Linked DNA regions of Caldimonas thermodepolymerans. The protein of the gene in region 1 interacts with the protein of each later gene in a pairwise test. Links are inferred from orthologs where the notes say so. Each region holds a gene or a part of one and is shown in the gene's direction. Other genes may lie near its edges.

What was found.
Region 2: the proteins of aceE (region 1) and groL interact in binary tests that used the Escherichia coli proteins (3 or more experiments, as listed by UniProt). The link is inferred for Caldimonas thermodepolymerans from one-to-one orthologs.

What each region holds. Positions count from the first base shown.
Region 1 is NZ_CP064338.1:1,568,208-1,576,367, forward strand. Bases 1,932-5,188 are described here. They hold aceE (pyruvate dehydrogenase (acetyl-transferring), homodimeric type), read left to right. Parts: upstream 1,932-2,282; coding sequence 2,283-4,988; downstream 4,989-5,188. Other genes in these bases: IS481_RS07390 (PAS domain S-box protein), read right to left, coding at 1,932-2,119; aceF (dihydrolipoyllysine-residue acetyltransferase), read left to right, coding at 5,007-5,188. Outside these bases: more of IS481_RS07390, read right to left, coding at 1-1,931; more of aceF, read left to right, coding at 5,189-6,668; lpdA (dihydrolipoyl dehydrogenase), read left to right, coding at 6,679-8,160. UniProt on the Escherichia coli protein: Component of the pyruvate dehydrogenase (PDH) complex, that catalyzes the overall conversion of pyruvate to acetyl-CoA and CO(2).
Region 2 is NZ_CP064338.1:882,047-889,206, reverse strand. The notes cover bases 2,105-5,100. They hold groL (chaperonin GroEL), read left to right. Parts: upstream 2,105-2,783; coding sequence 2,784-4,418; downstream 4,419-5,100. Other genes in these bases: yihA (ribosome biogenesis GTP-binding protein YihA/YsxC), read right to left, coding at 4,601-5,100; groES (co-chaperone GroES), read left to right, coding at 2,434-2,724; IS481_RS04365 (quinone oxidoreductase family protein), read left to right, coding at 2,105-2,217. Also shown: IS481_RS04370 (3-hydroxyacyl-CoA dehydrogenase), read left to right, coding at 1-1,219; more of IS481_RS04365, read left to right, coding at 1,216-2,104; more of yihA, read right to left, coding at 5,101-5,317; IS481_RS04345 (c-type cytochrome), read left to right, coding at 5,377-5,994; IS481_RS04340 (cytochrome c biogenesis protein ResB), read left to right, coding at 6,103-7,160.

The sequences.
Region 1 (8,160 bases):
TCTGGACGTTGCGCCGGCGCAGCTCGATCATGGCCAGCTCGACCGCGTCCTCGACGATGTCCCGGGCCTGGGCCGGCTGGCGCTGCGGCTCGCTCTTCTTGACGAACGCGCGGATGCGGTGGATCACCTGGCCGGCGCGCTGGGCCTGCTTGGCGGTCTTTTCCAGCGCGGCGATCAGGTCGTCGTCGCTGATCGAGCCGGACTTCAGGCGCGAGATGATGCCGTTGCAGTAGTTCGAGATGGCGGTCAGGGGCTGGTTCAGCTCGTGCGCCACCGAAGACGCCATCTCGCCCATGGTCACCAGGCGGCTGGTCACCTGCGCCTTCTCGGCCTGCAGCGCGGCCTGCTCCTCGGCGCGGCGGCGCGCCGTGATGTCGGTGGCGATCAGCATCTGGGCCAGCCGGCCGTCGGTCCATTGCAGGTAGCGCGCGCGCACGTCGAACCACTTGTCCAGCGACTCGATGTAGACCTCGCGCGGGGCCGAGGCCACGTCGGTCAGCTCCTGGGTCGGCAGCCCGCTCAGGTTGTCCACGCTGTCGTCGCCGTCGGGCAGCGGCACGTCGACTTCGGTCGGGTACTCGCCGGCCAGCTGGGCGTGCCCGCGCGCGTCCGCGCCGAACCACAGCCGGTAGGAGCGGTTGGCGAACAGCAGCTCGCCTTCCTGCACCGACAGCACCGAGACGGCCGCGTCCAGCCCCTCCAGCACGGTGGTGAAGCGCTCGTGCGAGGCCGACAGCTGGTCGCGGATGCGCTTGGCCTCGGTGATGTTGGTCATCGAGGTCATCCAGCCGGTCTGGTTGCCCTTGGCGTCGATCAGCGGCGAGACGTACATGCGCGCGTCGAAGATGGTGCCGTCCTTGCGCATCACCTTCACCTCGATGCCGCCGGGCGGGCTGCGCCCCTGCAGCTCCTGCTCGAACAGGCGCCGGTTTTCCTCCATGCGGTCCGGCGGCCAGTGCGGGAAGGGCGGCAGCTTGCCGATCAGCTCGGACTCGGAGAACCCGGTCATCGAGCAGTAGGCCGCATTGACATAAGTGATGCGGCCCTCCATGTCCATCGCCCGCATGCCGGTCAGCATGGAGTTTTCCATCGCCCGGCGGAAGTTGGTCTCGGCGATCAGGGCGTTCTGCACCTGCAGCCGGCGGCGCATGTGCCGCCAGGTGCCCAGCAGCATCCAGACGGTCAGCACGCTCAGCGCGGTCACCATCCAGAACAGCGTGTTGCCGATCAGGCCGGGCGAGGTGCGGTAGCCCAGGCCGCGCAGGATCAGCCCGTTGCCCACCGGCGCGACCGGGATCTCGTGGAAGATCGAGGGCCGCTCGCCCTTGGCCGCCGCGCGCGAGATGGTGCTGGCCAGCACCCGGTCGTTGGCGTCCAGCAGCATCATCCCGTGCCGGTTGGCGACCTCGGTGGGCACGAAGTAGCGCAGCAACGCCTCGACCGAGTACTCGGCGACCACCGTGCCGACGAAGGCGCTGCGGTCGATCAGCGGCACCTGGACCTGGAACACGTACAGGCCGTTGGTGGTGGCGTAGGGGCGGGAGTAGACCGGCTGGCGCAGGTCGCGGGCCGCCTCGAAGGTCCATTCCGGCTCGCTCTTGGTGACCTTGGGGCCACCGGCGGCCGACGAGGCCACCGCCTCGGCGCCCGGCGCATAGCGGCTGCCGTTGAAGGTGTGGCTGGGCGACAGGTAGCTGACGCGCGGGCGGCGGCCGGCGTCCAGCCAGGTCAGGCTGACCACTTCCGGACGCTCCCGGGCGAAGGTGGTGGCCTGGCCGAGGAACTCGTCCTGGTCGATCGCCCGGGTGGTGATCTCCCGCGCCACGCGCACCAGCTGTTCCTGGTTCTCGATCAGGCGCAGGCGGATCTGCTGCTGGGCGACCTCGGTGTCGCGCTTGACCGACTCCTGCTCGCGCTCCATTTCTTCCAGGCGCAGGTACCAGAAGGCGGTGATGATGGCCGCCAGGAACAGCAGGACGGAGACCAGCGGCCCCAGCGTCGCAAAGCGGTCCTGGCGGGCGGGGGATTGCCGGCGCCACCATTTGCCGAACAGACGACGGGGTCTGGGTGGCAATTCGTGGGTGCTGGAACGAAACTCGCTGGGGATACTGCTGGCCATATGTATTAGTGATTATCCAGTGCCCGGCCGTCGTGCGGGGCCGGACGGTGACGGCGCGAGGGCGCAATGTAATTCATATTATGAAATTTGCTTGCGCTATTTGAAAAATGGGTGTTCTGTGCCAAACTCCGGGCCTGCAGCTGAACCTATGCGAGGAGACCCCATGTCTGCACTGCCGGATTCCTTCCCGGGCGCAGCGGCCAACGACGCCGACGCCCAAGAAACCCGCGAATGGCTGGACGCGCTGTCCGCCGTCATCGAAACCGAGGGCCGTGAGCGCGGCCACTTCCTGCTGGAGCAGCTGCTCGAACATGCCCGCCAGTCGGGCATCGACATGCCGTTCTCCGCGACCACGGGCTACGTCAACACGATCGAGCCCGAGGACGAGGAGCGCTGCCCCGGCAACCTCGAGATCGAGGAGCGCCTGCGCGCGTACATGCGCTGGAACGCGATGGCCATGGTGGTGCGCGCCAACCGCCTGAACCCGCCCGACGGCGGCGACCTGGGCGGCCACATCTCCAGCTTCGCCTCGCTGGCGACCATGCTGGGCACCGGCTTCAACCATTTCTGGCACGCCGACACGCCCGACCACGGCGGCGACCTGATCTACTTCCAGGGCCACAGCGCGCCCGGCATCTATGCGCGTGCCTTCCTGGAAGGCCGCATCACCGAGGAGCAGCTCAACCACTTCCGGCAGGAAGTCGACGGCAAGGGCCTGTCCAGCTACCCGCACCCCAAGCTGATGCCGGAGTTCTGGCAGTTCCCGACCGTCTCGATGGGCCTGGGCCCGCTGATGGCGATCTACCAGGCTCGCTTCCTGAAGTACCTGCATGCCCGCGGCATCGCCGACACCAGCAAGCGCAAGGTCTGGGTGTTCTGCGGTGACGGCGAGATGGACGAGCCCGAATCGCTGGGCGCCATCGGCATGGCCGCGCGCGAGAAGCTCGACAACCTGATCTTCGTCGTCAACTGCAACCTGCAGCGCCTGGACGGCCCGGTGCGCGGCAACGGCAAGATCGTGCAGGAGCTCGAGGGCGAGTTCCGCGGCGCGGGCTGGAACGTGATCAAGCTGCTGTGGGGCAGCTACTGGGATCCGCTGCTGGCGCGCGACAAGGAAGGCATCCTGCGCAAGATCATGATGGAGACCGTCGACGGCGACTACCAGGCCTGCAAGGCCAACGACGGTGCCTTCGTGCGCAAGCACTTCTTCGGCCGCCATCCCAAGGCGCTGGAGATGGTCGCCAAGATGAGCGACGACGACATCTGGCGCCTGCAGCGCGGCGGCCATGACCCGCAGAAGGTCTACGCGGCCTACCACCGTGCGGTCAACCACAAGGGCCAGCCGACCGTGATCCTGGTGAAGACCGTCAAGGGCTTCGGCATGGGCAAGAGCGGCGAGGCTCGCAACACCGCGCACCAGGTCAAGAAGCTGACGGACGACGACATCCGCGCGTTCCGCGATCGCTTCAACATCCCCATCCCGGACGACAAGATCCCCGAGGTGCCGTTCTACAAGCCGGACGACAGCACGCCGGAGATGCGCTACCTGCACGAGCGTCGCCAGGCGCTGGGCGGCTACCTGCCCAAGCGCCGCACCAAGGCCGACGAGCAGCTGCCGGTGCCCGAGCTGGGCACCTTCCAGGCCATCCTCGAGCCCACCGCGGAAGGCCGCGAGATCTCGACCACGCAGGCCTACGTGCGCTTCCTGACCCAGCTGCTGCGCGACAAGACGCTGGGCCCGCGCGTGGTGCCCATCCTGGTCGACGAGGCGCGCACCTTCGGCATGGAAGGCCTGTTCCGCCAGATCGGCATCTACAACCCGGAAGGCCAGAAGTACACCCCGGTCGACAAGGACCAGGTCATGTACTACAAGGAGGACAAGGCCGGCCAGATCCTGCAGGAAGGCATCAACGAAGCCGGCGGCCTGGCCTCGTGGATCGCTGCGGCGACGTCGTACTCGACGAACAACCGCATCATGATCCCGTTCTACGTCTACTACTCGATGTTCGGCTTCCAGCGCGTGGGCGACCTCGCCTGGGCGGCCGGGGACATGCAGGCGCGCGGCTTCCTGCTGGGTGGCACGTCTGGCCGCACGACCCTCAACGGCGAGGGCCTGCAGCACCAGGACGGCCACAGCCACATCCTGGCCGGCACGATCCCGAACTGCGTCTCCTACGACCCGACCTTCGCGCACGAGGTGGCGGTGATCATGCACGACGGCCTCAAGCGCATGGTCGAGCGCCAGGAGAACGTTTTCTACTACATCACCCTGCTCAACGAGAACTACGCGCACCCGGGCCTGAAGCCGGGCACCGAGGAGCAGATCATCAAGGGGATGTACCTGCTGGAAGAAGGCGCGAAGAAGACGCTGCGCGTCAACCTGCTGGGCTCCGGCTCGATCCTGCGCGAATCGATCTTCGCCAAGGAACTGCTCGAGAAGGACTGGGGCGTGGCCGCCAACGTGTGGAGCTGCCCGAGCTTCAACCAGCTGGCACGCGACGGCCAGGACTGCGAGCGCTGGAACCTGCTGCACCCGAGCGAGACGCCGCGCGTGCCGTTCGTGGCCCAGCAGCTCGAGAAGCACAAGGGCCCGGTGGTCGCCTCGACCGACTACATGAAGAACTACGCCGAGCAGATCCGTCCGTTCCTGCCCAAGGGCCGCACCTACAAGGTGCTGGGCACCGACGGCTTCGGTCGCAGCGACTTCCGCTACAAGCTGCGCGAGCACTTCGAGGTCAACCGCCACTACATCGTGGTTGCCGCGCTGAAGGCGCTGGCCGAGGAGGGCTCGGTGCCGATGAGCAAGGTGGCCGAGGCCATCCAGAAGTACGGCATCAACACCGAGAAGATCAACCCGCTGTACGCATAACAACGACGGGGACACGCAATGGCATTGGTGGAAGTGAAGGTCCCCGACATCGGGGATTTCAAGGACGTCGAGATCATCGAGGTGCTGGTGCAGCCCGGCGACACGATCAAGGCCGAGCAGTCGTTGGTCACCGTCGAGAGCGACAAGGCGTCGATGGAAATCCCCTCGTCGCATGCCGGGGTGGTCAAGGAGCTGAAGGTCAAGCTCGGTGACAAGGTCAGCGAGGGCAGCCTGCTGCTGCTGCTCGAGGCGGCCGATGCCGCTGCGGCGGCGCCGGCCCCGGCGGCTGCCGCGCCTGCGGCCGAGCCTGCACCCGCGCCGGCCCCGGCCGCTGCGGCCGCCCCGGCGCCGGCTGCCGCGGGCGGCACGGTCGAGGTGGTCGTGCCGGACATCGGCGACTTCAAGGACGTGGCGGTCATCGAGGTGCTGGTGCAGCCGGGTGACCGGGTGCAGGCGGAGCAGTCGCTGATCACCGTGGAAAGCGACAAGGCGTCGATGGAGATCCCGTCGTCGCACGCCGGCGTCGTCAAGGAGCTGAAGGTCAAGGTCGGCGACAAGGTCAGCCAGGGCAGCCTGATCGCCGTGGTCGAGGCCGAGGGGGCCGCAGCGCCGGCGCCGGCCGCCGCGGCACCGCAGCCTGCGCAGCCGCCGGCCGCGGCGGCCGGCCCCGCCGAGCTGGCCAGCCAGCCGGTGGCGCGTACCTCGCCGACGGCCGCACTGCCGGCGCACGAGCCGACCGCCCCGCGCGGCAAGCTGCCGCACGCCTCGCCGAGCATCCGCAAGCTGGCGCGCGAGCTGGGCGTGCCGCTGGAGGAAGTGCCGGGCACCGGCCCGAAGGGCCGCATCACCCAGGAGGACGTGCAGAACTTCGTCAAGAAGGTGATGGCCGGCGACGTGCAGACCCAGGCCCAGAAGGGCAAGGGCGCCGGCACCGCGGGCGGGGCGCTGCCCGGCCTGCTGCCTTGGCCGCAGGTGGACTTCGCCAAGTTCGGCCCGGTCGAGCGCAAGGACCTGTCGCGCATCAAGAAGATCAGCGGTGCCAACCTGCACCGCAACTGGGTGATGATCCCGCATGTCACCAACCACGAGGATGCGGACATCACCGAGCTGGAAGCCTTCCGCGTCTCGCTGAACAAGGAGTACGAGAAGGCGGGCGTGAAGGTCACGATGCTGGCCTTCCTGATCAAGGCCTGCGTCGCGGCGCTGAAGAAGTTCCCCGAGTTCAACGCCTCGCTGGACGGCGAGACGCTGGTGCTCAAGAAGTACTACCACATCGGCTTTGCCGCCGACACGCCCAACGGGCTGGTGGTGCCGGTGATCAAGGACGCCGACAAGAAGGGTGTCCTCGAGATCGCCAAGGAAACCGCCGAGCTCGCCGCCAAGGCGCGCGAAGGCAAGCTGAGCCCGGCCGAGATGTCCGGTGGCTGCTTCTCGATCTCGTCGCTGGGCGGCATCGGCGGCACCTACTTCACGCCGATCATCAACGCGCCCGAAGTCGCGATCCTGGGCGTGTGCCGCTCGGCGATGAAGCCGGTGTGGGACGGCAAGCAGTTCCAGCCGCGCCTGATCCTGCCGCTGTCGCTGAGCTGGGACCACCGGGTCATCGACGGCGCGGCGGCGGCCCGCTTCAACACCTACCTGGCCAACGTGCTGGCGGACTTCCGCCGCGTGTTGCTGTAAGGAGCCTGCCGTGGCAGTGATCGAGATCAAGGTCCCGGACATCGGCGACTTCAAGGACGTGGCGGTCATCGAGGTGCTGGTGCAGCCGGGTGACCGGGTGCAGGCGGAGCAGTCGCTGATCACCGTGGAAAGCGACAAGGCGTCGATGGAGATCCCGTCGTCGCATGCCGGCGTGGTCAAGGAGCTGAAGGTCAAGGTCGGCGACAAGGTCAGCGAGGGCTCGGTGATCCTGACGCTGGACGCCGAGGCCGAAGGCGCCGCGGCGCCTGCGCCGGCTCCGGCCGCAGCCCCTGCGGCGGCCCCTGCCGTGACGGCGGCCGCGCCTGCGCCGGTGGCGGCGAGCTACGGCGGCGGTGCCGACCTCGAATGCGACATGCTGGTGCTGGGCGGCGGCCCGGGCGGCTACTCGGCCGCCTTCCGTGCCGCGGACCTCGGCATGAAGGTGGTGCTGGTCGAGCGCTACGCGACGCTGGGCGGCGTGTGCCTGAACGTGGGCTGCATCCCGTCCAAGGCGCTGCTGCACGTCGCGTCCGTGATGGACGAGGTGAAGCACTTCGCCGACCTGGGCGTGAGCTTCGGCGAGCCCACGGTGGACCTGGCCAAGCTGCTCGCGCACAAGAACAAGGTGGTCGGCAAGCTGACCGGCGGCCTGGCCGCGATGGCCAAGATGCGCAAGGTCACCGTGGTGCGCGGCTACGGCAGCTTCCTCGACCCGCACCACGTGCAGGTGGAGGAAACCACCGGCACCGGCCAGGACAAGACCGGCAAGACGCAGACCATCCGCTTCAAGCAGGCCATCATCGCGGCCGGCTCGCAGGCGGTGCGGTTGCCGTTCCTGCCCGACGACGAGCGTGTCATCGACTCGACCGGCGCGCTGGAGCTGCGCCGCATCCCGAAGCGCATGCTGATCATCGGCGGCGGCATCATCGGCCTGGAGATGGGCACGGTGTACTCGACGCTGGGCGCGCGGCTGGACGTGGTCGAGATGCTCGACGGCCTGATGCAGGGCGCCGACCGCGACCTGGTCAAGGTGTGGCAGAAGATGAACGCCTCGCGCTTCGACCACATCATGCTCAGGACGAAGACCGTCGGCGCCGAGGCGACCGCCGACGGCATCCTGGTGCGCTTCGAGGGCGAGGGGGCGCCGAAGGAGCCGCAGCTGTACGACCTGGTGCTGCAGGCGGTCGGCCGTGCGCCCAACGGCCGGAAGATCGGCGCCGACAAGGCCGGCCTGAACGTCACCGAGCGCGGCTTCATCCCGGTCGACATCCAGATGCGCACCAACGTGCCGCACATCTTCGCGATCGGCGACATCGTCGGCCAGCCCATGCTGGCGCACAAGGCCGTGCACGAGGCCCACGTGGCGGCAGAAGCCGCGGCGGGCGAGAAGGTGGCCTTCGAGGCGCGCGTGATCCCGAGCGTGGCCTACACCGACCCGGAAGTGGCCTGGGTGGGCCTGACCGAGGACCAGGCCAAGGCCGAGGGCCGCAAG
Region 2 (7,160 bases), 690 kb from region 1 along the record:
CTCGGTGGGCGTGATCGGCGCCGGCACGATGGGCGGCGGCATCGCGATGGCGATGGCCAACGCCGGCCTGCCGGTGATCCTCGTGGACGTCGAGGCGGCCGCCCTCGAGCGGGGCCTGCAGCGCGTGCGCGACAACTACGCCTTCAGCGTGCGCCGCGGCCGGCTCGACGAGGCCACCGTGGCCGAGCGCCTGGCGCGCATCCAGGGCGCCACCTCGCTCGACGCGCTGGCCGGCGTCGACCTCGTGATCGAGGCGGTGTTCGAGGACATGGCCCTCAAGCGCGACATCTTCTCGAAGCTGGACGCGCTGGTGAAGCCGGGCGCGATCCTCGCGACCAACACTTCGGGCCTGGACATCGACGAGATCGCCGCCGCCACCGGCCGCCCCGCCGACGTCGCCGGGGCCCACTTCTTCAGCCCGGCGCACGTGCAGAAGCTGCTCGAGGTGGTGCGCGGCGCCGCCACCGCGCCGGACGTCGTCGCCACCCTGATGGACCTCGGCCGCCGGCTGGGCAAGGTCGCGGTGGTCTCGCGCGTCTACCCCGGCTTCATCGGCAACGCGCTGTTCCGGCAGTACATCCGCGAGGCGCACTTCCTCGTCGAGGACGGCGCCCTGCCGCACGAGGTGGACGCCGTGCTGGAGTGCTTCGGCTACGCGATGGGCGTATTCGCGGTGCACGACATGGCGGGCAACGACGTGGGCTGGCAGGCGCGCAAGGCGCAGATCCCGACCCGCCCGAAGGACCGGCGCTGGAACGACCTGATCCTGGAACTGTGCGACATGGGCCGCATGGGCCAGAAGACCGGCAAGGGCTGGTACCGCTACGAGCCGGGCGACCGCACCCCGCACCGCGACCCCGAGGTCGAGTCCTACATCGTCGAGCGGTCCGCGCGCATGGGCATCGCCCGGCGCCCGATCGGCGAGGACGAGATCCTGGAACGCTGCCTGTTCAGCATGGTCAACGAGGGCGCCCGCCTGCTCGAGCAGGGCGTCGCCCTGCGCGCCAGCGACATCGACATCGCCTTCGTCACCGGCTACGGCTTCCCGGCCGAGCGAGGCGGCCCGATGTACTTCGCCGACCGGATCGGGCTGCAACGCGTGGCCGAGACGGTGCAGCGCATGCATGCCGAGCACGGCTACTGGTGGCAGCCCGCACCGCTGCTGCTGGAACTGGCCCGCACCGGCCGCAGCTTCCGCGACCGGGAGGCCGCGCGGTGAAGTGCGTCCGCATCGAGGCCTACGGCGGCCCGGAGGTGATGGTGCTGGCCGACATCCCCGTGCCGGCGCCGGGCCCGGGCGAAGTGCTGGTGCAGGTCAGCCATGCCGGGATGAACTTCATGGACATCCACACCCGGCAGGGCAAGTACCGGCAATCCCGCACCTACCCGGTCCGCCTGCCCTGCACCCTGGGCATCGAGGGCGCGGGCCGGGTGGTCGCCACCGGGCAGGAGGTCGCCGGCTTCGCCCCGGGCGACCGGGTCGCCTGGTGCATCGCCTGGGGCAGCTTCGCCGAGTACGCCTGCGTGCCGGCGCGCCTGCTGGCCCGCGTGCCCGACCGGCTGGGGCTGGACATGGCCGCGGCCAGCATGTTCCACGGCTGCACCGCGCATTACCTGGCGTACGACGTCGCGCGCCTTGCGCCCGGCATGAGCTGCCTGGTCCACGGGGCCTCCGGCGGCATCGGGCAGATCCTGGTGCAGATGGCGCGCCGCCTCGGCGTGCGAGTGTTCGCCACCACCAGCTCGGCCGCCCGCGCCGGACGCATCCGTGCCCTCGGCGCCGACCAGGTGCTGGACTATGACGGCGGCCGCTTCGCCGACGCCGTCCGCGACGCCACCGGCGGCCACGGGGTCGACGTGGTGTTCGACGCGGTCGGCCGCGAGACCCTGCGCGACAGCTTCCGGGCCACCCGCAAGCGCGGCCTGGTGGTCAACTTCGGCTCGGTGTCCGGCCCGCTGGACGACCTCGACCCGATCGAGCTGGGCGAGGCCGGCTCGCTGTTCCTGACCCGCCCGCGCCTGGCCGACCACATGGAGTCGCAGCCGGTGGTGCAGTCCCGTGCGGATGCGGTCTTCGCCAGCCTGCTGGACGGCTCGCTCGACATCGTGATCGCCGCGCGCCATTCCTTCGACACCCTGGCCGAAGGGCTGGAACGGCTGGAGCACCGCCGGTCCACCGGCAAGCCGCTGCTCGTGGTGCAGCCCGAGGCCGGCTGAGCCCCGGGCGGGGCCGGCCACGCCGGCCCCGTCGTCCCTGATGGTCACCCTTGAAAGGCCTCCGACCACCCCTATAATGAGGCTGTTAGCACTCTCTGCCGGAGAGTGCTAGTAGTTTCGGACGAGCCGCATTCCCGGGGCTCATCCTGAAAGTTAATGAGCGCTCACGTGCGCTCATTCTTATTCCAGACGTGCCTTCCTCTTCAAGGAGATGCAATGAAACTTCGTCCGTTGCACGATCGCGTGATCGTCAAGCGCCTCGAACAAGAAACCAAGACCGCTGCGGGCATCGTGATCCCCGACAACGCCGCCGAAAAGCCTGACCAGGGCGAAGTCCTGGCGGTGGGCCCGGGCAAGCGCAACGACAAGGGCGATTTCGTGGCCCTGAACGTCAAGGTGGGCGACCGCGTGCTGTTCGGCAAGTACAGCGGCCAGACCGTCAAGGTCGATGGCGAAGAGCTGCTGGTGATGCGCGAGGAAGACCTCTTCGCCGTCATCGAGAAGTGATCGTCGGCGTCGCTGAACGGTTCCCCTTACAAGTTTCAAAGCATTCGGAGTAATCAGACATGGCAGCAAAAGACGTGGTCTTCGGCGGTGACGCCCGTGCCCGCATGGTCGAGGGTGTCAACATCCTGGCCAACGCCGTCAAGGTGACCCTGGGCCCGAAGGGCCGCAACGTGGTCCTGGAGCGCTCGTTCGGCGCCCCGACCGTGACCAAGGACGGCGTGTCGGTCGCCAAGGAAATCGAGCTGAAGGACAAGCTCCAGAACATGGGCGCCCAGATGGTCAAGGAAGTCGCTTCCAAGACCAGCGACAACGCCGGTGACGGCACCACCACCGCCACCGTGCTGGCCCAGGCCATCGTGCGCGAGGGCATGAAGTACGTGGCCGCCGGCATGAACCCGATGGACCTGAAGCGCGGCATCGACAAGGCCGTCGCCGCCCTGGTGGACGAGCTGAAGAAGATCAGCAAGCCGACCACCACCTCCAAGGAAATCGCCCAGGTCGGCGCGATCTCCGCCAACTCCGACTCCTCGATCGGCCAGATCATTGCCGACGCGATGGACAAGGTCGGCAAGGAAGGCGTGATCACGGTCGAGGACGGCAAGTCGCTGCAGAACGAACTCGAAGTCGTCGAGGGCATGCAGTTCGACCGCGGCTACCTGTCGCCGTACTTCATCAACAATCCCGACAAGCAGGCCGCGATCCTCGAGAACCCGTTCGTCCTGCTGTACGACAAGAAGATCAGCAACATCCGTGACCTGCTGCCGACCCTGGAGCAGGTCGCCAAGGCCGGCCGTCCGCTGCTGATCATCGCCGAGGACGTCGAAGGCGAAGCGCTGGCCACCCTGGTGGTCAACACCATCCGCGGCATCCTGAAGGTCTGCGCCGTCAAGGCCCCGGGCTTCGGCGACCGCCGCAAGGCCATGCTGGAAGACATCGCCATCCTGACCGGCGGCAAGGTGATTTCGGAAGAAGTCGGCCTGACGCTCGAGAAGGTGCAGCTGGCTGACCTGGGTCAGGCCAAGCGCGTCGAAGTGGCCAAGGAAAACACCACCATCATCGACGGCGCTGGTGCTGCGGCCGACATCGAAGCCCGCGTCAAGCAGATCCGCGTCCAGATCGAGGAAGCCACCTCCGACTACGACCGCGAGAAGCTGCAGGAGCGCGTGGCCAAGCTGGCCGGCGGCGTGGCGGTGATCAAGGTCGGTGCCGCCACCGAAGTCGAGATGAAGGAGAAGAAGGCCCGCGTGGAAGACGCGCTGCACGCCACCCGCGCTGCCGTTGAAGAAGGCATCGTGCCCGGCGGTGGCGTGGCCCTGCTGCGTGCCCGCCAGGCCGTCGGCGAGCTGAAGGGCGAGAACGTGGACCAGGACGCCGGCATCAAGCTGGTGCTGAAGGCCATCGAAGCCCCGCTGCGCGAGATCGTCGCCAACGCCGGTGGCGAGCCCTCGGTCGTGATCAACAAGGTGCTGGAAGGCAAGGGCAACTTCGGCTTCAACGCCGCCAACGACACCTACGGCGACATGATCGAGATGGGCATCCTGGATCCGACCAAGGTGACCCGTACCGCGCTGCAGAACGCCGCCTCGGTCGCCTCGCTGATGCTGACCACCGAGTGCATGGTCGCCGAAGCGCCGAAGGACGAGACCCCGGCCCCCGGTGCGGGCGGCATGGGCGGCATGGGCATGGACATGTAATCGGTCCGGCCACACGCCGAACTTTCGCCAGGAAGGCCGCCGCAAGGCGGCCTTTTCTTTGGCCCCTCGCAAAGGCCGCATGCGTGCGGCCGGGGCGGCGCACCTGCCCGGCCGCGCGGCGGCCAGGGCATTTCAGGCAGGCAGGTCCGGACAGGTGCGGGCTGCGCCGAGGAAACGCCCGCTCAGTCCTCGGCTGCGCCCGGCGGCGCCTCGGGGTGTGCCCAGTCGTACAGCGTGGTCGCCAGGTCTTCCAGCCCGGTCTTCTTCAGCGCCGAGAACAGCGTGATGCCGATGTCGGCCTCGTCGGTGACGAACTCGCCCAGCGCCGCCCCGGCCCCACGCAGCGCTTCGTTGGCCTCCTTGCGGTTGAGCTTGTCGGCCTTGGTCAGCACCACCAGCAGGCGCACCTGGCCCGAGCCGACGCGCGGCGCGACGAAGCGCAGCAGCTGGTGGTCCAGCTCCTTGAGCCCGTGGCGCGAATCGACCAGCAGCACCACGCCGCTGAGGCTGCGGCGCACCTCCAGGTACTGCGCCATCACCTCCTGCCAGCGCAGCTTGGCCGCGCGCTCCACCGCGGCGTAGCCGTAGCCCGGCAGGTCGGCGAACACCGCGTCGGGCGCGCCCTTGGGGCCCAGCTCGAACAGGTTGATGTGCTGCGTGCGCCCCGGCGTCTTGGAGGCGAACGCAAGCTGGCGCTGCTGCGTCAGCGTGTTGATCGCGGTGGACTTGCCGGCGTTGGAGCGACCGACGAAGGCGATCTCCGGCAGCTCGATCGCGGGCAGCTGGTCCAGCCGGCTCGCCGTGGTCAGGAAGCGGGCGGTGTGGGCCCACGCGAGTGCTTTTTTGCCGGTTTGCGAGGCAGACGGAGCAGGTGAGCTGGAGGCTTGGGTATCGGACATTTGGGGAGCATTGTAAAATCCCGCGGTTTTGCATCCGGCCACACAACTTTTCCCACGACATGAAATCGATCGCTACCCTGCTGCTTGCTGCGTTTGCGTTGACTCCTGCTCTGGCGGCCGATGCGCCGGCGGCTGCCAAGCCCGACCTGGCCAAGGGCCAGGCCATCGCCAACCAGGTCTGCTCGGCCTGCCATGCGGTCGACGGCTCGCGTGGCAGCCCCGCCAACCCCATCCTCGCCGGCCAGCACCCCGAGTACCTGGTCAAGCAACTGACCGAGTTCAAGAACGGCAAGCGCAAGAACCCGGTCATGCAGGGCTTTGCCAGCGCGCTCAGCGAGGCCGACATGAAGAACGTCGCGGCCTTCTACGCGACGCGTGAGGCCAAGCCAGGCTTTGCGAAGAACAAGGATCTGGTGCGCCTGGGCGAGCAGATCTACCGTGGCGGCATCGCCGGCAAGCAGGTGCCGGCCTGCGCCGGCTGCCACAGCCCGACCGGTGCCGGTATCCCGGCGCAGTACCCGCGCCTGGGCGGCCAGCACGCCGACTACACCGAGGCCCAGCTGGTGGCGTTCCGCAACGGCGAGCGCACCAACAGCCCGCAGATGACCGCGATCGCTGAGAAGATGTCCGACCGCGAGATCAAGGCCGTGTCCGACTACATCGCCGGCCTGCGCTGATTCCCTCGCGCTGAACCGAACCGGCAAAAGGCGGGTCCCTCGCAGGGGTACCCGCCTTTTGTCTTTGATGCACGGCGCGCCCTGCCCCGGCGTCCGATAATCCTGCCCATGTCCTCCTCCGCCACCACCGGCCTCGAAGTTCGCTCCGGCTCGCGCCCGCTGCGCGACGCGGTGGAACTGATTTCCTCGATGCGCTTCGCGATCACGCTGCTGACCGTGATCTGCATCGCCTCGGTCATCGGCACCGTGATCCGGCAGCACGAGCCGTTCGTGAACTACGTCAACCAGTTCGGTCCGTTCTGGGCCGAGGTGTTCGGCGCGGTGGGCATGTACTCGATCTACAGCGCCTGGTGGTTCCTGCTGATCCTGGCCTTCCTGGTGATCTCCACCAGCCTGTGCATCGCGCGCAACACGCCGAAGGTGCTGCACGACCTGAAGACCTACAAGGAACACATCCGCGAGCAGAGCCTGCAGGCGTTCCACCACAAGACCAGCGGCGAGCTGGCCGAGGGCCACGAGGCGGCGCTGGCGCGCGTCACGCAGCTGATGCAGCGCAACGGCTGGAAGGCCAAGGCCCAGGTCCGCCAGGACGGCGACGCAGTGCGCGGCGTGATGGTCGCGGCCAGGAAGGGCGGCGCCAACCGCATCGGCTACCTGGCCGCGCACGCGGCCATCGTGCTGATCTGCCTGGGCGGCCTGTTCGACGGCGACCTGGTGGTGCGCGCGCAGATGTGGCTGGCCGGCAAGGAACCCTACACGGGCGGCGGCTTCATCGCCGACGTGCCCGAGAAGCACCGCCTGAGCCTGGCCAACCCGACCTTCCGCGGCAACCTGCTGGTGCCCGAGGGCGCGCGCTCGAACGTGGTGCTGCTGAACCAGTCCGACGGCGTGCTGCTGCAGCCGCTGCCCTTCGACATCGAGCTGAAGAAGTTCATCGTCGAGTACTACGAGACCGGCATGCCCAAGCTCTTCGCGAGCGAGATCGTGATCCACGACCACGAGACCGGGCAGGCCGTGCCGGCCACCGTGAAGGTCAACGAGCCGGCCTTCCACCGCGGCGTGGCGATCTACCAGTCCAGCTTCGACGACGGCGGCTCGAAGCTGCGGCTGCGTGCCTACCCGATGAACCACCGCGGCGAGGCCTTCGACGTCAGCGGCACGGTGGG